3 regions of the Shewanella sp. ULN5 genome follow, and region 1 is predicted to be linked to each of the others. Evidence: predicted binding sites of a transcription regulator. Region 1 holds the regulator's gene; each other region holds the start of a gene.

Evidence for each region. Region 1 encodes sigma-54, which starts transcription at its own class of promoters, with help from an activator protein. Its sites were predicted from a motif close to GTTGGCACGNNNNTNGNNT; they were not measured.
Region 2: a site for sigma-54 is predicted at 1,731-1,749, ahead of glnK (P-II family nitrogen regulator). Genes of this name have one in related genera too.
Region 3: a site for sigma-54 is predicted at 2,589-2,607, ahead of ORI98_RS00670 (flagellar hook-length control protein FliK). Genes of this name have one in related genera too.

The regions. Positions count from the first base shown of each region.
Region 1 covers NZ_JAPJEE010000012.1:79,128-85,673, forward strand. The annotation lists gene ptsN (PTS IIA-like nitrogen regulatory protein PtsN) at 1-289, opposite strand, end outside; gene hpf (ribosome hibernation promoting factor) at 292-579, opposite strand; gene ORI98_RS12540 (RNA polymerase factor sigma-54) at 606-2,093, opposite strand; gene lptB (LPS export ABC transporter ATP-binding protein) at 2,245-2,976, opposite strand; gene lptA (lipopolysaccharide transport periplasmic protein LptA) at 2,973-3,473, opposite strand; gene lptC (LPS export ABC transporter periplasmic protein LptC) at 3,547-4,107, opposite strand; gene kdsC (3-deoxy-manno-octulosonate-8-phosphatase KdsC) at 4,104-4,670, opposite strand; gene ORI98_RS12565 (KpsF/GutQ family sugar-phosphate isomerase) at 4,673-5,650, opposite strand; gene ORI98_RS12570 (calcium/sodium antiporter) at 5,685-6,546, opposite strand, start outside.
Region 2 covers NZ_JAPJEE010000009.1:56,898-63,443, forward strand. The annotation lists gene ORI98_RS10480 (ammonium transporter) at 72-1,322, opposite strand; gene glnK (P-II family nitrogen regulator) at 1,335-1,673, opposite strand; gene nrfA (ammonia-forming nitrite reductase cytochrome c552 subunit) at 2,013-3,413, opposite strand; gene narQ (nitrate/nitrite two-component system sensor histidine kinase NarQ) at 3,701-5,413, shown strand; gene ORI98_RS10500 (response regulator) at 5,406-6,035, shown strand; gene ORI98_RS10505 (hypothetical protein) at 6,045-6,173, shown strand; gene ORI98_RS10510 (YacL family protein) at 6,211-6,546, opposite strand, start outside.
Region 3 covers NZ_JAPJEE010000001.1:159,304-165,849, reverse strand. The annotation lists gene fliH (flagellar assembly protein FliH) at 1-777, shown strand, start outside; gene fliI (flagellar protein export ATPase FliI) at 746-2,086, shown strand; gene fliJ (flagellar export protein FliJ) at 2,121-2,567, shown strand; gene ORI98_RS00670 (flagellar hook-length control protein FliK) at 2,744-4,267, shown strand; gene fliL (flagellar basal body-associated protein FliL) at 4,359-4,889, shown strand; gene fliM (flagellar motor switch protein FliM) at 4,917-5,945, shown strand; gene fliN (flagellar motor switch protein FliN) at 5,955-6,338, shown strand; gene fliO (flagellar biosynthetic protein FliO) at 6,446-6,546, shown strand, end outside.

The DNA.
Region 1 (6,546 bases):
CAACGGGTTGTTTATCTATGGCATCAAATGGAATGGGTTCTTCACATTTAATAAAAATCGCAATGGGGTGTTCGATGGTCGTCAATCGACCATGAGGGATTGCAATGCCAGAGCCTATTCCTGTGCTACCCATTTTTTCTCTGGCCACTAGGCTTTCGAAAATCTCTTGCGAAGAAAGGGATGGGTACTGGGCAGCGACTAAATCGCTGATAAGTTCCAGTACCTTTTTCTTACTGCCCGGTGAGGCACAGGAGGTGCATTCCGGCTGCAGGATGGTACTAAGTTCCATCATTAATGCTTAGATAGTTTCTCTTTGTGTTTAATAACCTGACGATCGAGTTTGTCGATCAGGGCGTCTATTGCATGATACATGTCGGCATGATCAGCAGCTGCAAATACTTCAGCGCCATTTAAGCTGACTTTTGCTTCTGCCTTTTGCTGTTGTTTTTCGACATTTAACACGACATGCACATTATGGATCTGATCGAAATGTCGTTCAAGCTTTGAAAATTTTATCGTGACATATTCGCGTAATGATTCAGTAATTTCAACATGGTGACCTGTTAAATTTATTTGCATATTTATCCTCCAATTGCCTAGGTAGATTATAAACTCTTACGCTGGTTTGAGGGGGGGATCATCATCGCCTCACGGTATTTCGCGATAGTACGACGTGCAACATTAATCCCTTGTTCAGCCAAAAGATCCGCCATTTTACTGTCGCTTAATGGTTTCTTTTGGTTTTCGGCAGCAACCAGTTTTTTTATAAAGGCTCTAATTGCTGTTGATGAGCACTCGCCGCCGTCGTCGGTACTGACGTGGCTAGAGAAAAAGTATTTTAATTCGAATAATCCGCGCGGAGTATGCATGTATTTTTGAGTTGTGACCCTCGAAATAGTTGATTCATGCATCTCTACCGCTTCAGCTATGTCATTCAGTACCATAGGTTTCATGGCTTCTTCACCATACTCAAAAAAACCTTGTTGGAACTGGACAATGCAATTGGACACTTTTAATAAGGTGTCGTTGCGGCTTTCTAAACTTTTAATAAACCATTTAGCTTCTTGCAAGTGACCGCGAATAAATTGGCTGTCAGACTGACTTTTACTGCTTTTTGCCATCGCCGCATATTGCTGGTTTATACCAATTTTGGGCATATTGTCAGGATTTAATTCAACAACCCAACGACCATTCTTTTTCATCACCGAAACATCGGGGATAACATATTCATCATCCTGCGGGGTGATCATCGAACCAGGGCGTGGATTCAAAGATTGAATTAACTCAATAGCCTCACGAAGTTCATCTTCTTTTAACTTGGTTTTACGCATCAATGTGCGAAAGTCTCTGCCTGCAATTAAATCTAAATAATCTTTGATAAGCACTTTTGCGTTATCAATGTGAGGTGTATTGGGATCATATTGCATTAACTGGATCAGCAAACATTCACGGAGATCGCGAGAGGCAACGCCAATAGGATCAAAATGTTGGATACGTTTCAGTACCGCTTCAACTTCATCAAGCTCAACCGATTCGTCTCCCATTGCTTCTAAGATGTCTTCGGTGCTTTGGGTTAAATAACCTGTGTCGTCAATGGCATCGATGATGGCGGTGGCAATGGCTAGGTCGGTATCAGAAAAAGGAGTGAGATTCTTCTGCCATTCAAGGTGTTCGTACAAACCTTCTGAGGTTTCACCTTGAAAAGGCATGTCATCGCTTGGCATGCTGCCCGATCCAGAACTGGCCATCGGAGATGCGGTGTACACTTCATCCCAGGTCGTATCCATAGGCAAATCATCAGACATTTGCTCTTTTGTCATCGATTCTGCTGTATCAACGCTTGAGGTGTCTTTTTCTATTGTTGGCGCGACTAGTTCACTAAAATCAGTTTCTGATTGGTTTTTTTGTTGGTCATTTTTGTTGTTAAATTCTGCAAATTCATCTTCCATTTCAAGCAAAGGGTTTGAGTCTAATGCTTGTTGAATTTCTTGCTGTAACTCCAAAGACGATAACTGCAGCAAACGAATCGCCTGTTGCAGTTGTGGGGTCATAGTCAGATGTTGACCCATTTTAAGTTGGAGTGACGCTTTCATTACTGCTGATCCCTAGAAGATTTCCGTTTGCTACACCGTTTCACACGAGTGTATTTCGCAAATGTTGTTTAAATACATTGTGAAACACCACAATAAAAGCTTACTGAAGTGTTGGTATTTTCAAAGCATCTATCTGTTGTGCTTACATTAACTATAGCTTGAATTGTTCGCCCAAGTATACTGCTCGTACTTGTTGATTGTTGAGTATTTCATCAGGTGTTCCCTCGGCAATGAGATTGCCTTGGCTGACAATATAAGCGCGCTCACAAACATCAAGGGTTTCGCGAACATTGTGGTCAGTAATGAGCACTCCAAGGCCACGACTTTTCAGTTGTTGAATAATTTTTTTAATATCAATAACTGAAATGGGGTCAACACCGGCAAAAGGTTCATCGAGTAAGATAAACTTAGGATTTGCGGCCAATGCACGTGCAATTTCAACTCGACGTCTTTCACCACCAGAAAGGGACATGCCTAAACTGTCTCGAATATGGGTGATATGAAATTCCTCTAAAAGACTTTCCAGCTCTTGAATTCGTTCATCCTGGCTTAATGATTTGCGCGTTTGCAGAACGGCCATAATGTTGTCATGAACGGTTAGCTTTCTAAAAATACTCGCTTCTTGTGGTAAATAGCCGATTCCTTTGCGAGCACGTAAATGCATTGGATCTGCAGTCAAATCATCATTATCAATTAAAATACGACCGTTATCACTTTTGACTAAACCTACCACCATATAAAAGGTGGTGGTTTTTCCGGCGCCATTAGGACCTAACAAGCCGACAATTTGACCGGTTTTTACCGTTAAACTGACACTTTTTACAACTTGACGACTTTTATAGCTTTTAGCTAAATTTTCAGCGGTTAAGGTAATTTGGCTCATTGGTTACCTTGCTTTTTTAACGGAATTTCAGGAAGTTTTTGTTTCGGTACATCTTCGGTTTGGAAGTTTTCAGGCTGAATGATGGTAATAACACGGTCTTCTCCCTTACCGGTACTTTCTGCAATCAGCTCTTGGGCGGTGATATTGTAGCGAATAACATTGCCCGTCACTTTGCTACCGGCCTGATCTAACTTGGCATTGCCAGTTAATAATAAACCTGTCGTGGCTAGGTCGTAGCGGATCTCATTGGCACTGGCGGTGCCTATTCGACCATCATCTAATTCCTGCGAAAACGTTGCGGGATTACCAATAGCAATCAACGTTTTAGTTTGGCCATTTTCAGCTGAAAATGCGCGTAATTCATCGGCATTAATATTAATACTACCTTGGGTGATTTTTACTGGGCCATTAAAAATAATCTGGTTATTTTTAATGTCCGCACGTTGGCTTACCGCGGCAATTTTCAGCTCTTGTTGCAGATCGCCTTCTTTGGCCATGACGTTGTTCGCCAGTGCCGCGATAGCAAATGTTGCAAGAACACTGACCTTACAGAGTGATTTGGATAAAAACTTAATGTGGTTCATATGTTCCTTCTACCTCACTGAGCAAGGTAATTTCTTCTGCATTGAGATCGGCAAATAATCCTAAGCCATTAATTAAAAAACCATTACCTTTAATGATAACCGGATCTTCAGAGCGGCCAATCATGGTTTCTAAATCAAAGGTGACTTGCTGTGTTTCGAGCGATTGTAGCGGCTCTTCAATGTCAATGGCATTGATTATTACATCATTTTGTAAACTGACTTTATTTGTCTGTTGTTCAAGCGTGGCGTTTTTTGCGGTTATTTGCCATTGCGCTTTACCGTTTTGTGGATAAAGTAGCAATACGGGGTCAGTAAATAAAGTCGTATTAGTCATGGAGTAATGCTCCATGTGTGTAGCGCTCATTTTACTGTCGACTAAACCTAGCGTATTAAATTCTGTAGTATGCAGGTCATCAGCGACAAAATCAGGCCGCTCAATACGTGTGTCTACTACCAGTGCCATTTTGTTGCGTTTATCCTGTACCTGCCAGTACAAAGTTAACGCTAAGCCAAAGAATGCACAGATGGCGAGTGTGGTACGATTCATATACTCATACCGTGGGCATTTTCAAATTTGCCTTGGCTTAACAATAGTAAATCTGTGAGTTCACGCAATGCGCCATGACCGCCCTTGATGTGTGTTGTCATGTGGCAATGCATACGAACAAAGGGATGGCCATCAGCAACACAAACCGCTAAACCAACCACTTTCATAACTGGCAAATCAACCATGTCATCACCGATATAAGCGACTTCATCTGCAGCTACGTTATATTGCTTGATTAATGCTTCATACGGGACAAACTTATTATCAACACCTTGATAAATATCTTTTATACCCAGAGCGCTCATGCGGTTTTCGACGATTTGAGATTTACGTCCGGTAATAACGGCTACATTTATTCCACTTGTTAGTGCTGAACGAACACCGTAACCATCGCGGGTGTGAAAAGCTTTGGTTTCTTCACCACTGTTATTCAAATAAATGCGGCCATCAGAAAATACGCCGTCAACATCACAAATCAGCAGTTTAATTTTTTTCGCTCGCTGCCAAATATCATCGCTAATTGGGCCGTAAAAACCTTGATGGCTTGGCGTTTGAATTGTCATGTTTATATTACCCCTGCTTTAACCATATCGAGCATATTTAATGCGCCAATTGGTTGATGTTGTTCATTTACGACAATCAAACCATTGATGTTTTTCTCATCCATAATTTGCAGTGCTTGTGCAGCCAAGATGTTAGCCGGGCTTGTCACGCAGTGTTTGGTCATAACATGTGAAATAGGTGTGGTACGCAAGTTCACTTCAGCGTCAATCACACGACGTAAATCACCATCGGTAAAAATACCGACTAATATATTGTTATCGTCGACAACGGCTGTCATGCCTAAGCCTTTATTGGATATTTCATACAGCGCTTCAGTAATACAGATATCCTGTTTAACCAAGGGTAAGTCGTTGCCCTGATGCATCACATCATTTACTTTAAGCAGTAATTTTCGGCCCAAAGAGCCACCCGGATGGGATAAGGCAAAATCATCACGGGTAAAACCTTTTGCTTGTAATAAGGCTACCGCGAGCGCATCACCCATGACTAAAGTTGCTGTGGTACTTGATGTTGGTGCTAGCCCTAACGGACAAGCTTCTTCTGGCACTTCAATACACAAATGTAATTTGGCTAATTTTGCCATATTGGAGTCAGGTTTACCGGTAACGGCAATAACAGGTACTCCCATACGTTGTATTACTGGCATCAGTGTGAGTATTTCGCTTGATTCACCTGAGTTAGATATGGCCAGAATAATGTCATTTTTTGCCAAAGCCCCTAAATCACCGTGACTGGCTTCCCCAGGATGAACAAAAAATGCGGGTGTGCCAGTACTGGCAAAGGTTGCCGATATTTTATTGCCAATATGACCTGATTTTCCCATGCCCATGACAATGACTTTTCCTTTGCACTGCATGATTAATTCACATGCTTGTTCAAATGCTTCTGAATCAACAAATTGATAAAGATGTTCCAATGCTGCTTTTTCAATATCAATGACCTTGCGGCCCCATTGACGAAATTGAGTTTGGTTTGCCATGTTTGTCTCTCTTGGTAAAGTCCTTTACGCCCCTTTAATGAGCGGTGAAGACAACGTACTGGTACGCAATAAAGGTCAATAATAATAAAATGCCATGCCAACGAGTGAGTTGCTGCTTTGCGCCACTAGATAACACTAATACTGCTAATGCGATACTGGTGGCCAATACCATATAAAAATCTCTGTCGATTGCCGTTGCATCAACTTCACCTGGTGAGATTAGCCCTGGAATAGCGAGTACCGCAAGAATATTAAATAAATTCGAGCCAACTATGTTACCAATAGCTAAATCGTCTTCTTTTTTTAACACTCCGGCAATACATGCGGCAAGTTCAGGTAAACTGGTGCCAACAGCAATAATGGTTAATCCAATCACTAAATCAGATAATCCATAAATCTTTGCAATACCTACCGCACCATCTACCATCCAACCTGCTGATAACGGTAATAAAACCATACCGACGAGTATCCACATGATAGCACGAATTGTAGGGACATCCTTAGGGATCTCGGCATCCATTTCTTCGCCCATAATATCGGTGTCTTTATTGGTCATTGCTTGGTAAATAAACCAGCCCATGACAGACAAAAAGGCCACTAATAATATAATGCCTTCATAGCGGGCCAGCATGCCGTCGTGGATCAGATAACCGGCAAGCACTGTTGCCGCTAGCATCAATGGAATTTCTCGCTTCAGGGTTTTAGAACTTACGCTAATCGCCCCAAGCAAAGCAGTAAGACCAAGAATTAGGGTAATGTTTGCGATGTTAGAACCCAGCACATTACCGACGGCGGTATCATTCATGCCGTCCATTGATGCCGTTGCCGCAACAAACATTTCAGGTGCCGAGCTGCCCATTGCCACAATGGTTAAACCAATCAGCATTGGGGGTAAA
Region 2 (6,546 bases), on a different contig from region 1:
TGATCAGGTTTAATCTAACACATAAAAAACAGAGCCCAAAAGGACTCTGCTTAATCATAGCGCGTATATTACTAGCCTGCGGTTTTAACACTCACAAACTCTGGATAAGCATCAATACCACAATCAGAAGCGTCCATACCGTTGTACTCTTCTTCTTCTGTTACACGAATACCCATAGTGACTTTCAGTACAAACCATACTGCTAGTGAAGCTGCAAATACCCAACCAAAGATAACACCTGCACCAAATAACTGAGACCCAAAGCTCGCATCAGCATTTGATAGCGGCACTAACATCAGACCTAAAAATCCAGCTACACCGTGAACTGAAATTGCGCCTACTGGGTCATCAATTTTAATACGGTCAAAGCCAATAATAGAGAAGATAACCACGCCACCAGCAACCAAACCAATTACACCAGCCATTACCAATGAAGGTGATAGTGGGTCAGCAGTGATAGCCACTAAGCCCGCTAATGCACCGTTTAAAATCATGGTTAAATCAGCTTTACCCCAAACCATTTTACACACAATCAAGGCTGATACTGCGCCAAACGCTGCGGCAGAGTTAGTGTTAACAAAGATTTTAGCAACTGCTGAAGCATTCTCAGCATCTGACACTAATAACTGTGAACCACCGTTAAAGCCAAACCAACCCATCCATAAAATAAACATACCTAAAGTCGCCATAGGCAAGTTAGACCCAGGAATAGGATGAACTTGACCATTTGCACCATATTTTCCCTTACGGGCTCCTAGTAATAGTACCCCTGAAATTGCAGCGGCTGCACCAGCCATGTGCACAATGCCACTGCCTGCAAAGTCAACAAAACCTGCTTCAGAGATAAATCCGCCACCCCATGTCCAGTAACCTTCAACAGGATATATCACTGCGGTCATTACCACTGAGAAAGCAAGGAAAGCCCATAGCTTCATACGCTCGGCAACGGCTCCAGATACAATCGACATTGCTGTTGCAACAAACACCACTTGGAAGAAGAAATCAGATTCAAGTGCATGATCTGCGTCGGCGGCTTGTGTACCGATTAACGCCGCAAAGGATGGAATAATGCCACCTTCTGCATTATCAACGTACATGATGTTATAACCCACTAGCAGATACATTACACAAGCGATGGAATATAAACACACGTTTTTAGTTAAAATCTCTGTGGTGTTTTTTGAGCGAACCAAACCCGCTTCTAACATTGCAAAGCCAGCTGCCATCCACATGACTAATGCACCAGAGATTAAAAAGTAGAAGGTATCTAACGCAAAGCGCAACTCGCTAACTGTCAGTCCTAATTTTGCTAATTCTTCCATTATGATCGCCCCTTATAATGCTTCGTTATCAACTTCACCCGTACGAATACGAATGGCTTGTTCTAACTCAGTGACAAAAATTTTGCCGTCACCAATTTTTCCGGTATGAGCTGCCGTAGTGATAGCTTCAATTAACATGTCTAAGTTTTCTTCTTTAGTGGCAATCTCTAATTTTACTTTTGGTAAAAAATCCACTTGATATTCGGCACCACGATACAGCTCTGTATGCCCTTTTTGACGACCAAAACCTTTCACCTCAGTAACTGTCATACCTTCGATGCCCATACCTGCAATGGCTTCACGGACATCATCTAGCTTAAATGGTTTGATGATTGCGCTGACGAGTTTCATCTCGACCTCCAAAAATTAATAAAAAGACATCTTGTTATGCATTTGTTGCAATAACAGATTCAATCATCAGGCCAACTATTTAACTAACTGTATTTAAATGAAAAGATGATTTTTAGCAGTAAATTGCATGACAAATAAGCACCATGATGGTGCGCATAAAAATCCGCTTGCTTGATCTTGGTGCGAAGTTTAAAGCGCGAAAAGACACATAACAGCAACCCATCTTGAGGTTGAAATCAGATTATTTATGCGAAAAAAAAGCCCTCAGAATGAGGGCTTTTGATGTTGAAGTTTTAATTCAGAGAAATTTATTCATTAACCTGAATAACACTTAGCTTGTTACTTGTAAGTTGCTTCGCGTTTTTTAGCTTCTTCTTGCCATTTAGGCACAACATTCTTCTTGAATGCGTCTTTTTCTGCATTCATCGTTTTCATGTCCATACCTAATGCAGCTTGTGCTTTAGCTTTAGTAGATGTATCTGGGTAAGCTATTGGTTGCTTAACACCTTTAGCCGCTAATAATTGAGCAAGCTTGATACGGGCATTAGCCGCTTTATCTACAGAAGTACCTAAAATACGTAACGCTTCATCAGCTGCGTGAGCTGCAACACCATGTGATGCTGTTGCATAGTCCCAACGCCATTGTGAATGACGGATATCCATAAGGATAGGCTTCATTTCAGCTTCAGTTGCACCCGCATCCCAAGCCGCTTTTGCTTCAAAGTGAGCTTTAACAAGTTGAGTTTCAGCGCTAGTTTTTAGCTCATTCACTTTCTTCTTACGTTCATTAGTTAAATCAACCATGAACTCTTTGCTTTGGTTATGACAAGTCGCACAGGTTTCTTCGAAACGATCAAATGGGTTACCCACTTTATGATCGGTGAATTTACCTTTGCCGTTTGCTTTAGCCACTTTAGGCATATGACAATCGGTACAAGTTACGTTGTTTTTACCATGAACGCCTAGCTTCCAAGTTTCATAACCAGGGTGCTGTGCTTTTAGCATTGGTGTTTTAGATACTGCATGAGTCCAGTCAGAGAACTCCATGCTGTCATAGTAAACTTCCATCTGCTCAACCGTGGTACCCATATCCCATGGGAATTTCACAAAACCTGGACGGTCTGCAGTTTTCTCAAAGTAGTACTCTACGTGACATTGGCCACACACCATTGATTGCTTGTCTTTACGAGAAGCTTTATCAAATGGCGTACCAATTGTCTCCATTGCGCGCTCTGCGAATGGACGAGATAAACGTAATTTAGCAGAGCCTTTTTCATGACAGTCAGCACAACCGATAGTATTGACTATCTCTGGGCCGCCTTTAGCCCACTTGCCAGCAAAATAACCATTTTCGCCTTGTTCTTCAATTACACGAGGAACATCAGGACTTTTACAGCTCCAACATGCCATTGGCATTGGGCCGTCTTCAGCATTTTTTGGGGCACCCGTACGCAATGTATTAGTAACATCAGTTACTGCATACATATGGCCACGTGGCGCATTATAATCCTTAGCAAAACCGTAACCTGCCCATAGCACAACTAGGCTAGGCACTTCTTCAAGCATATCAACAATTTCTTTGCTTTCTGCTGTGTCATGCCATGATTCATATTGCGCTGCATATTTATCTTTGTATACTTCATTGCGGGGTTCAGTTTTATCGCTTGCCATTGCTCCAGCAACCATAAAGCTGGCCGCAATAACAGCACTTAGTGCAGTTGTTTTTACGTTCATCTTCATCACCTTTAACTCCGTGTTACTTTATATTTAATTAATAACCACGATATCTCCAAGGTCAAAATTAGCTAGTTTATCACCAACAAAAAATACCCCTTTAGGAGTATAGTTATAGAAGTATGCGCCAGATCAATATGTGAACGTGTTGTATCTCACATTTTTTCAAATTTGTTAATGTAATAAAGTGACCGCTAATGTAGAACTCTCTGTTTGCAATACTTGTAGCCTGTTTTAAACAACAAAATATGACACACTTATAACGCAACATATATCAACAAAATGGAACAAAAATGTTAAAGCGCGGTAGCCTTACCTCTACGATTTTTGGACTAATGTTAGTCCTTATTTTACTTTCTTCCAGTTTAGCGCTGTATGCCATTGTTAACTTATCATTTAGCTTAGGTGATTCGCGCGCCATTAATGCCTCGGGTTCACTGCGCATGCAAAGCTATCGATTACTGCTTATGAGTAATTCAGGCAGCAACATCGTTTCAGAGAAAATTAAAGAGTTTGAAAACACGCTAAAATCAGATGTTTTACAAAATTCACTGAAGTGGTACTCCCCAAACCCCTTATCAAATCAGTATCTATTAGTGATCGATAAGTGGCAGGTTATGAAAGCGTATGCTGAGGCGGGTGATACTCGGTCATACCGTGATTCATTGAAGGATTTTGTCGATACTATTGATATTTTAGTGATGGAAATAGAGCTATTTGCGGCCTATAAACTGAAACTATTAGTATTAAGCCAAGTCATAGGCTTAACCTTAATGCTTGCTGTAGCTGCAGTGGCGGTGATTTTTACCCGTAGACGCGTTGTAAAGCCCCTACAACTTTTGATGGATAGTGCACTCACTATTTCACAGGGTAATTTCAAAGTCGATATGCCTAAAACAGATTATATCGAGTTGACCGCATTGAGTAATGCCTTGAAAAAAACGGCCTCAGAATTATCCAATTTGTATGAAGATCTTGAAAATCAGGTCGCCGAAAAAACCTTAGCGCTCACCCGCACCAATAATGAGTTAAATTTTTTGTACGATAACCTTATTATGCTGCATTCAGATCGGTTAGATTACAAAGCACTTAAATCGGCGTTGAATCAGCTGCAAAATTATGAAAATTTAAATTTTCTCAGATTAGTGATTGAGCACGAAGATCAATCGCAAGACATTATTCAAGCCAGTAATGGCTGGCCTGAACACATTAAAAACAGTGTGTGCTTCCCTTTACAGTTAGATAAAGTTCGTCAAGGATATCTAGAGGTTATTTCCTCAGCACAACTCAATAACCCATTATTTAAAAATTTCGCCGTAATGCTAGCACGGTCGATTACCATCCATAATGCCACCGAACAAAGACAGCAATTAGCCTTGATGGAAGAGCGTGCGGTGATTGCCAGAGAACTTCATGACTCATTAGGGCAATTACTGTCATTTTTAAAAATTCAGGTCAGTTTATTACGCAAAAAGCTACCGGATAATTGTCGTAACGAAGAAGTCGAAAACCAGATTGTTGAAATTAACGATGGGGTAAGTTTTGCCTACGCTCAACTGCGTGAATTATTATCTACATTCCGCTTAACCATTAAAGAGCCCAACTTAAATCACGCTTTAGAAGTCATGCTGGACCAATTACGTTCCCAAACCGATATCCAACTAAGTTTGAATTACAAACTGTCAGCACATTTGCTTGAAGCCAAACAACATATTCATATTTTACAATTAACCCGCGAAGCTACTTTAAATGCAATAAAACACGCAAATGCCAAACATATCGTGATAGATTGTCAGCTATCCGCTTCAGGAATAATCAACATCACGATTTCAGATGACGGTGTTGGGGTATCGCACTTAAAAGAACGAGATCAACATTTTGGGATCGGGATCATGCATGAGCGAGCCAGTAAATTAAATGGGCAATTGTCCTTTAGTGCCAATACACAAGGCGGCACAACCGTTACTCTTAGTTTTCCACCACAGCAGGAGCCTTTAAATGGGTAAACCATATTCAGTACTCGTTGTCGACGATCATCCCTTACTTCGTCGTGGTATTTGCCAACTTATTACATCTGATGGAGATTTCACTTTATTTGGAGAAGCTGGTACAGGTTTAGATGCCCTTACTGCGTTAAGTGATAACGAACCCGATATTATCTTATTAGATTTAAATATGAAGGGCATGTCAGGCTTAGATACGCTTAATGCTATGCGCCAAGAAGGCGTGACTGCCAGAATTGTTATTTTAACAGTATCTGATGCAAAACAAGATGTTATCCGTTTACTGCGCGCTGGCGCTGATGGCTACTTACTCAAAGATACTGAGCCTGAGTTATTACTTGAGCAGCTTAAAAAAGCCATGTTAGGCCATCGCGTGATCAGCGAAGAAGTCGAAGCCTACATGTATGAGTTAAAAAATGCCACTGACGATAATCAATGGATTGAAAGCCTCACGCCACGTGAACTACAAATTCTGCAAGAGCTTGCCGAAGGCAAAAGTAATCGAGTGATATCGGAAGATTTGCATATTAGCGAGGGCACAGTAAAAGTTCATGTTAAAAACTTACTGCGTAAAGCCAACGCTAAGTCACGAACAGAAATGGCGGTTAGGTATTTAAATCAATAAAGTAAATAAGTGACAGCTGCTATAGGTACAGATGACTTAAATGATCACGATGTTCGTAAGGACATCGTGATTTATTCTTTAGTGCTAGTGACTATTTTGATGAGTAAGATGTTAGGGAATGCTAGCTCATTTATTTAACGCGCGGGCATAATGCAAAAATGTTCGCGTCATTGTATTATTCTTGAATAAAAACCAACCAACTTTTCAACGCTTTATCAAAATCCTCAAGCCCACAATATCCTTCTGATTCGGCATCATATAAGCCCATGCCCTCTTCGAAATCATGTTCTTCATCAAAATCTATCGCATTTACGAAAATTCGCACCTGCTCTGAATCTGCATCTATCGTCAAATCAGTACCAATGTCGCGCCAAAGGTTAGTTGTTCCTGATATCAATTGCGATATGCTCTCCACAATCTGCTGAGTGCGGATAACATCTGCTCCTAACTCTTCAGCAAACCAGCGTCCAAAAACCTCATGGTCCATTGTGAAATTGGCAAACACAGTGCC
Region 3 (6,546 bases), on a different contig from region 1:
CAGGGGGAAATACAAGGGCATGAAGCCGGCACAATTAAGGCAGAGCAATTAATCGCTCAATTTACTCAATTAATAAACCAATTTGAACAGCCTTTAGCTGTGTTAGATGCCGAAGTAGAAGCCGAATTACTGGCTATGACACTCTCACTTGCTAAAGCTGTTGTGCAGCAAGAATTAAAAATGCACCCAGAGCATATTGCCGCAACTATTCGTCAAGGCGTTGATGCTTTACCTATAAAAGAGCAACGTGTAAAAGTGAGGTTGCACCCTGAAGATGTCAATTTAGTGACAACCTTATATGGCCAATCTCAATTAACTCAAAATGATTGGGTATTAGAAAGCGATCCGAGTTTATCCCAAGGTGACGTGTTTATTGAAAGCTTGCGTTCCACGGTCAATTTAACCTTAGCACAACGGATTGAGCAAATTTTTACTCATTTGGATGCGCAGTCGCTGCAACTTAGCCATCAAGTTAATCTAGCAAAACAAGATGATAGTGTTTATCGCTCAAAAACTGTAGATGACTTAGCCAATGCACTCACTAAAACACCTAACACTGATGAGCAAGATAGTGATGTGAATTCGGGGAAAGAAGAGAGCGTTGCTCACTCCCAAAGTGATATGCCAGCTTTGCAGCCAGAAGTAAATCTTCAAACGAAGAGCGCCCCCCTAAATCCAATCTCGGACGAGCGTTCTATGCTCAATAGCGATAATGCAGAGGATGCAGTTGATCAAGGTGAAGTCGATGATAAACCGTCAACATCAATTACTGAATAAACTAAAAGTTCATCACCAAAGTGTTGTGCCACTTAGGCCTATTGCCAGTGGTCAATTGGTGCGTGTTGTTGGCTTAACATTAGAAGCTACAGGATGCAGAGCCCCCGTTGGTAGTTTGTGCTCGATAGAAACCATGGTAGGTGAATTGATTGCAGAAGTGGTGGGTTTTGATGATAAATTACTCTATTTGATGCCAGTTGAAGAACTGCGCGGAGTCTTACCTGGAGCCCGTGTACAGCCTTTGGGTGAGCAATCCGGTTTAAGTGTTGGATTTAGCCTATTAGGCCGTGTGTTAGATGGCAGTGGTCAACCCTTAGATGGACTTGGTCCGTTAACAACCAATGAGCAAGCGTCTCGCCACCCTCCTTATATCAATCCACTTTCTCGCCGCGCGATAACCGAACCTTTAGATGTTGGCGTTCGTGCGATTAATGCGATGTTAACAGTGGGTAAAGGTCAGCGCATGGGGTTATTTGCAGGTTCTGGTGTCGGTAAAAGTGTGCTGTTAGGAATGATGACCCGCGGCTCTAATGCCGATGTAATTGTTGTTGGTCTAGTGGGCGAACGTGGTCGCGAGGTAAAAGAGTTTATTGAAGAGATTTTAGGTGAAGAGGGACGTGCACGTTCTGTGGTTGTAGCGGCTCCTGCTGATACTTCACCACTGATGCGTCTTAGAGCATGTGAAACATCTACCCGAATAGCAGAATATTTTCGAGACTTAGGCTACAACGTCCTACTATTGATGGATAGCTTAACCCGTTATGCTCAGGCGCAGCGTGAAGTCGCCTTGGCGATTGGAGAGCCGCCAGCGACTAAAGGCTATCCTCCTTCGGTATTCGCTAAATTACCTAGATTAGTTGAGCGAGCTGGTAACGGTGGTCCTGGACAAGGTTCAATTACCGCATTTTACACCGTATTAACTGAAGGTGATGATCAACAGGATCCTATTGCTGACGCATCACGCGCCATTTTAGACGGTCATATTGTGTTATCTCGTCGCCTGGCTGATTCAGGCCATTATCCTGCTATCGATATTGAGCAATCTATTAGTCGTGTGGCACCTATGGTTATCAGTGCTGAACATTTAGAAGCAATGCGCCGTGTAAAACAAATGTATTCTTTATATCAACAAAATCGTGATTTGATTTCCATTGGAGCCTATTCACAAGGTAGTGATCCTCGAATAGATAACGCTATTAGATTACAGCCTGCGATGAATGCGTTTTTACGTCAAGGCTTTAAAGATGCCATTAGTTTTGAAAATAGTGCCCTTATGATGAGCCAAATAGCGGGCCAATGTCAGAATTAATCCTTTCATTGCATAACGGTCTTTAGGAAAAAACATGGCAAGTGATCCGTTAATCATCGTCCTTAAATTAGCGACAGAAGCAGAAGAGCAAGCTGCAATGCAGCTTAAATCTGCTCAGTTTGAAAAACAAAAAAGACAAGGCCAATTAGATGCTTTAAATAATTACCGCCTTGATTACATGAAACAAATGAAAGGACAACAAGGTCAAAGCCTAAGTGCCAATCAATATCATCAATTCCATCAATTTATTAAGCAAGTCGATAACGCCATTATTCAGCAGGTGGCTGCAGTTCAAGATGCAGAGCAACAAGTAGGATACCGTCAAACTCATTGGTTGGAGAAACAGCAAAAACGCAAAGCCATTGAGATGTTACTCACGCAAAAAGCTCAAAAAGCTCAAATTGCAGAATCCAGACGCGAACAAAAAATGTCGGATGAATTTGCCATGCAACAATATATTCGCCAACGCCGAGACAAATAACGGTTTAATTCTCAAAAAATAATTGGCATCCATTTTGCTTCATACTCGTTATATTAAAATTAATCGTCAGTGAAGTGACGTTTTTCATTTTAGTTTATTGTGTTTTTATACTAAAAAACCGTATATGGAAATGATGATTAATTTATTCTTTAGGTTGAGTTTGCGGAGCATATAATATGCAACAGATGAGCAATATCCTTTTAGCGGGTAACGGTACAAATAAGTCCTCGCAAGTAAAAGATACAATGCAAGTGTCTGATAATCAGTCATTCCTTTCTGTCTTTAATCAAGCTAACCAAACATCATCATTTAAAAATGCCGATTTAGCTGATACTAAAAAAACATCAGAGTTATCAGGCATCATGAGTACTGAAGTCGACTTGTCAGAGCCTATTGATGAAGGAGATGTTGCTCTCATTTTTGCTCAGCTTGATATGGCGCTGTCATTTGACAAGGTAAAAACAGACGGAAAAATTTTGCCGCATGACGATATTGCATCGAATGAAGACCAGGTGATGTTAGATGAAAGCGTCTTTGACTCAACAATTTTACCTATATTCGATGAGGCATTTGCCGAAGATACTCAAGCGGTAGAGGCTATATCAGGCAGTGAAATGATAACTGATGAATTATTTGTCGAAACAATTCATGCCCCTTTACCGGAAGAGTTAAATGCTGCTTATTTAACTTCTTTACCAGCTTCTAAAATGGAACAGCTTAAGACGTTTGCATCGTTAACAGAAGCAGAGCTCGCTTCGTTATCACATGGTGATTTAGCTAAAATAGTCGATGACTTTAACTTACAGTCTCCTGTTCTTGATGATTCTATTCTTGATTTGGTTGATGTGGACTTGGTTGATGCAGACAAAGCAATCCAAGTTGCTCAGGTAACCACAGGGTTTACTACAGTAAAAGATGTCAGCAAAGAGTCGGCTGACAAGTTTGCAAAACAAAGTCAATCAGCCATCGCCGCATCTACAAGTGGCGATAAGGCGAATATTTTAGGTACAGAAACTGATTTATCGGGCAATGGCGCGACTCCTTCATTAGATGCCAGTAATAAAACTCAACTTTCGGTTGAGCTTATTAAACCTAATGCTGTAGCTGCAGGTGCTTCTTCAGCAACACTTGATAAAGCCCTAATCTTTGATGGTTTATCTACCGTTGAAGAAAGTGTTGATACAAAGGCTTTGCAAAATCAAAGTAGCTTTACTCCCATTCATAAAAGTGATGTCCCTCAGTTTCAATTAGCGTTAAAACAACATGGCGAGTCTCAAGTGCAAATGCAGGAGATGATCCAGCGTTTTTCTCCCGTAATGAAACAGCAATTAATTACCATGGTGAGCAATGGCATCCAGCAGGCTGAGATACGTTTAGATCCTCCTGAGCTAGGCCATTTAATGGTCAAGATTCAGGTTCATGGTGATCAAACACAAGTGCAGTTCCATGTTGCTCAAACTCAAACCAGAGATTTAATTGAGCAGGCTATTCCGCGCTTAAGGGAAATGTTAGCTCAAGAGGGATTACAACTTGCGGATAGTCAGGTTTCTCAAGGTGGTGGGGGGCGTGATGGCCAATCACAAGAATCATCTCAAGGCACAAGCCAACAACATGATTTGGATGAAAATTCAGCATTAGAGCATACAATGTTTCAAAATCATTCAGAGAGTTTGCAATCAGGTATAGATTATTACGCTTAAGTCGGTAACCTATAGAGATATTATTATGTATTCGGTTAATACTAAATATAATTAACCTCTGTTATGTCGCTCAAGCGTGTTAGGAAGTGTAATGGCTGAAGAATTAGAACTTAATGAAACAAATGCGGAACCTAAAAAGGGAAATAAATTAATTCTTTTTGGCGGTATTGGCATTGTTGTCGCAATCCTTATAGGTGTTGGAGCATGGTTTTTTCTCGGTTCTGACGACCAAACTGTCGCAGCTGATTCCAGTGACTCTGCTGCAGGTTCTTCGGAACAAATGGAGTCTAAGACTTCAGGACTTGAAGCTAATTATGTTGGAATGCCAAGGCCTTTTTTGTTCAATTTGCCTGGGGTTGACCGAGCACGTTTAGTTGAAATTAAAGTACAGTTAATGGTTCGTGGAACGGATGATGAAACGACGGTCAAAAAACACATCCCATTAATAGAAGATGCTTTATTAACCACATTTAGTGGTGCCGATGTGCAGAAATTAAGCACGCAAGCGGGCAAAGATGAAATGCGGCAATTAGCCCTGTTAAGCGTGCAAAACACATTACAATCCGTAACCGGTAAAACCGTGGTTGAAAAAGTGTTGTTTACCGGTTTTGTAATGCAGTAATCCTGACTGGATAGTTAAGGTGATGATGTGAGTGATTTATTAAGCCAAGACGAAATTGATGCGCTTCTTCATGGGGTTGATGATGTTGATGAAGACGACATAGATGACGGTGGAAATGATGCGAGGTCGTATGACTTTTCATCTCAAGACCGGATCGTCCGTGGCCGTATGCCTACGTTGGAAATTGTCAATGAGCGTTTTGCGCGTCATTTGCGGATCAGTATGTTCAATATGATGCGTCGTGCCGCTGAAGTGTCAATTAATGGCGTTCAAATGTTAAAGTTTGGCGAGTACGTGCACACACTTTTCGTGCCTACTAGCTTAAATATGGTGCGTTTTAGTCCATTAAAAGGCACCGCGCTAATTACCATGGAAGCTCGATTGGTGTTTATATTAGTGGACAACTTTTTCGGTGGTGATGGTCGTTTCCATGCCAAAATTGAAGGTCGAGAATTCACCCCAACAGAACGCCGCATTGTTCAGTTACTATTAAAAATTATTTTTGAAGATTATAAAGATGCTTGGGCTCCTGTAATGGATGTCGAGTTTGAATATTTGGATTCAGAAGTTAACCCCGCGATGGCTAACATCGTCAGTCCTACGGAAGTGGTTGTGATTAACTCTTTCCATATTGAGGTCGATGGTGGTGGCGGTGATTTTCACATCACCTTACCTTATTCCATGATAGAACCTATCCGTGAGCTGCTGGATGCGGGCGTACAAAGTGATAAACAAGATACAGATATGCGTTGGTCTCAGGCTTTACGAGATGAAATCATGGATGTGCAAGTCGGCTTTGACGCTAATATTATTGAACATGAGTTAAAGCTTCGCGATGTAATGGATTTTAAAGCGGGTGATATTATCCCTATTGAATTGCCTGAACACATTATGATGCGCATTGAAGATTTACCAACATACCGTTGTAAACTGGGGAAATCTCGCGATAATTTAGCGCTTAAAATTAGTGAAAAAATACCACGACCAGAAACGGTTAAGTCAGAATTACAATTGGTAACACGCAAAGGTAAGTCGCGTGATATTTCAGATTTATAAGGTGAAGTGATGAGTACTGAAGATACTGGTGATGATTGGGCCGCAGCCATGGCAGAGCAAGCTATTGAAGAGGCTCAGCAAGTTGAACTTGATGAATTAGTTGATGATTCTAAGCCTATTTCGAAAGAAGATGCGGCAAAATTAGATTCTATTCTTGATATTCCAGTGACGATTTCAATGGAAGTCGGGCGCAGTTTTATTAGCATCCGCAATTTGTTGCAACTTAACCAAGGTTCGGTAGTTGAATTAGACCGCGTCGCAGGTGAACCATTGGATGTGATGGTCAATGGTACTTTGATTGCCCATGGTGAAGTGGTTGTCGTCAATGATAAGTTTGGTATTCGACTCACAGATGTCATTAGCCAAACAGAGCGGATTAAGAAACTCAAATAAGATCAGTTTGTTGCTTTATTGATCTGTATTTAACGACAACCACTAAACTGTTTTATGCCTCAGATTGTTGCTAAAACATTTAGTGGTGTCTGGTTCAAGGATTAATTGTGTCATATCTTACGGTTCTTTTATCTAACGCAGCAGTCGCTATTGAAGAAACAACGGCTTCACAAGTTGTTTCGTCTGGCAGTAATAGCACAAGTTATGT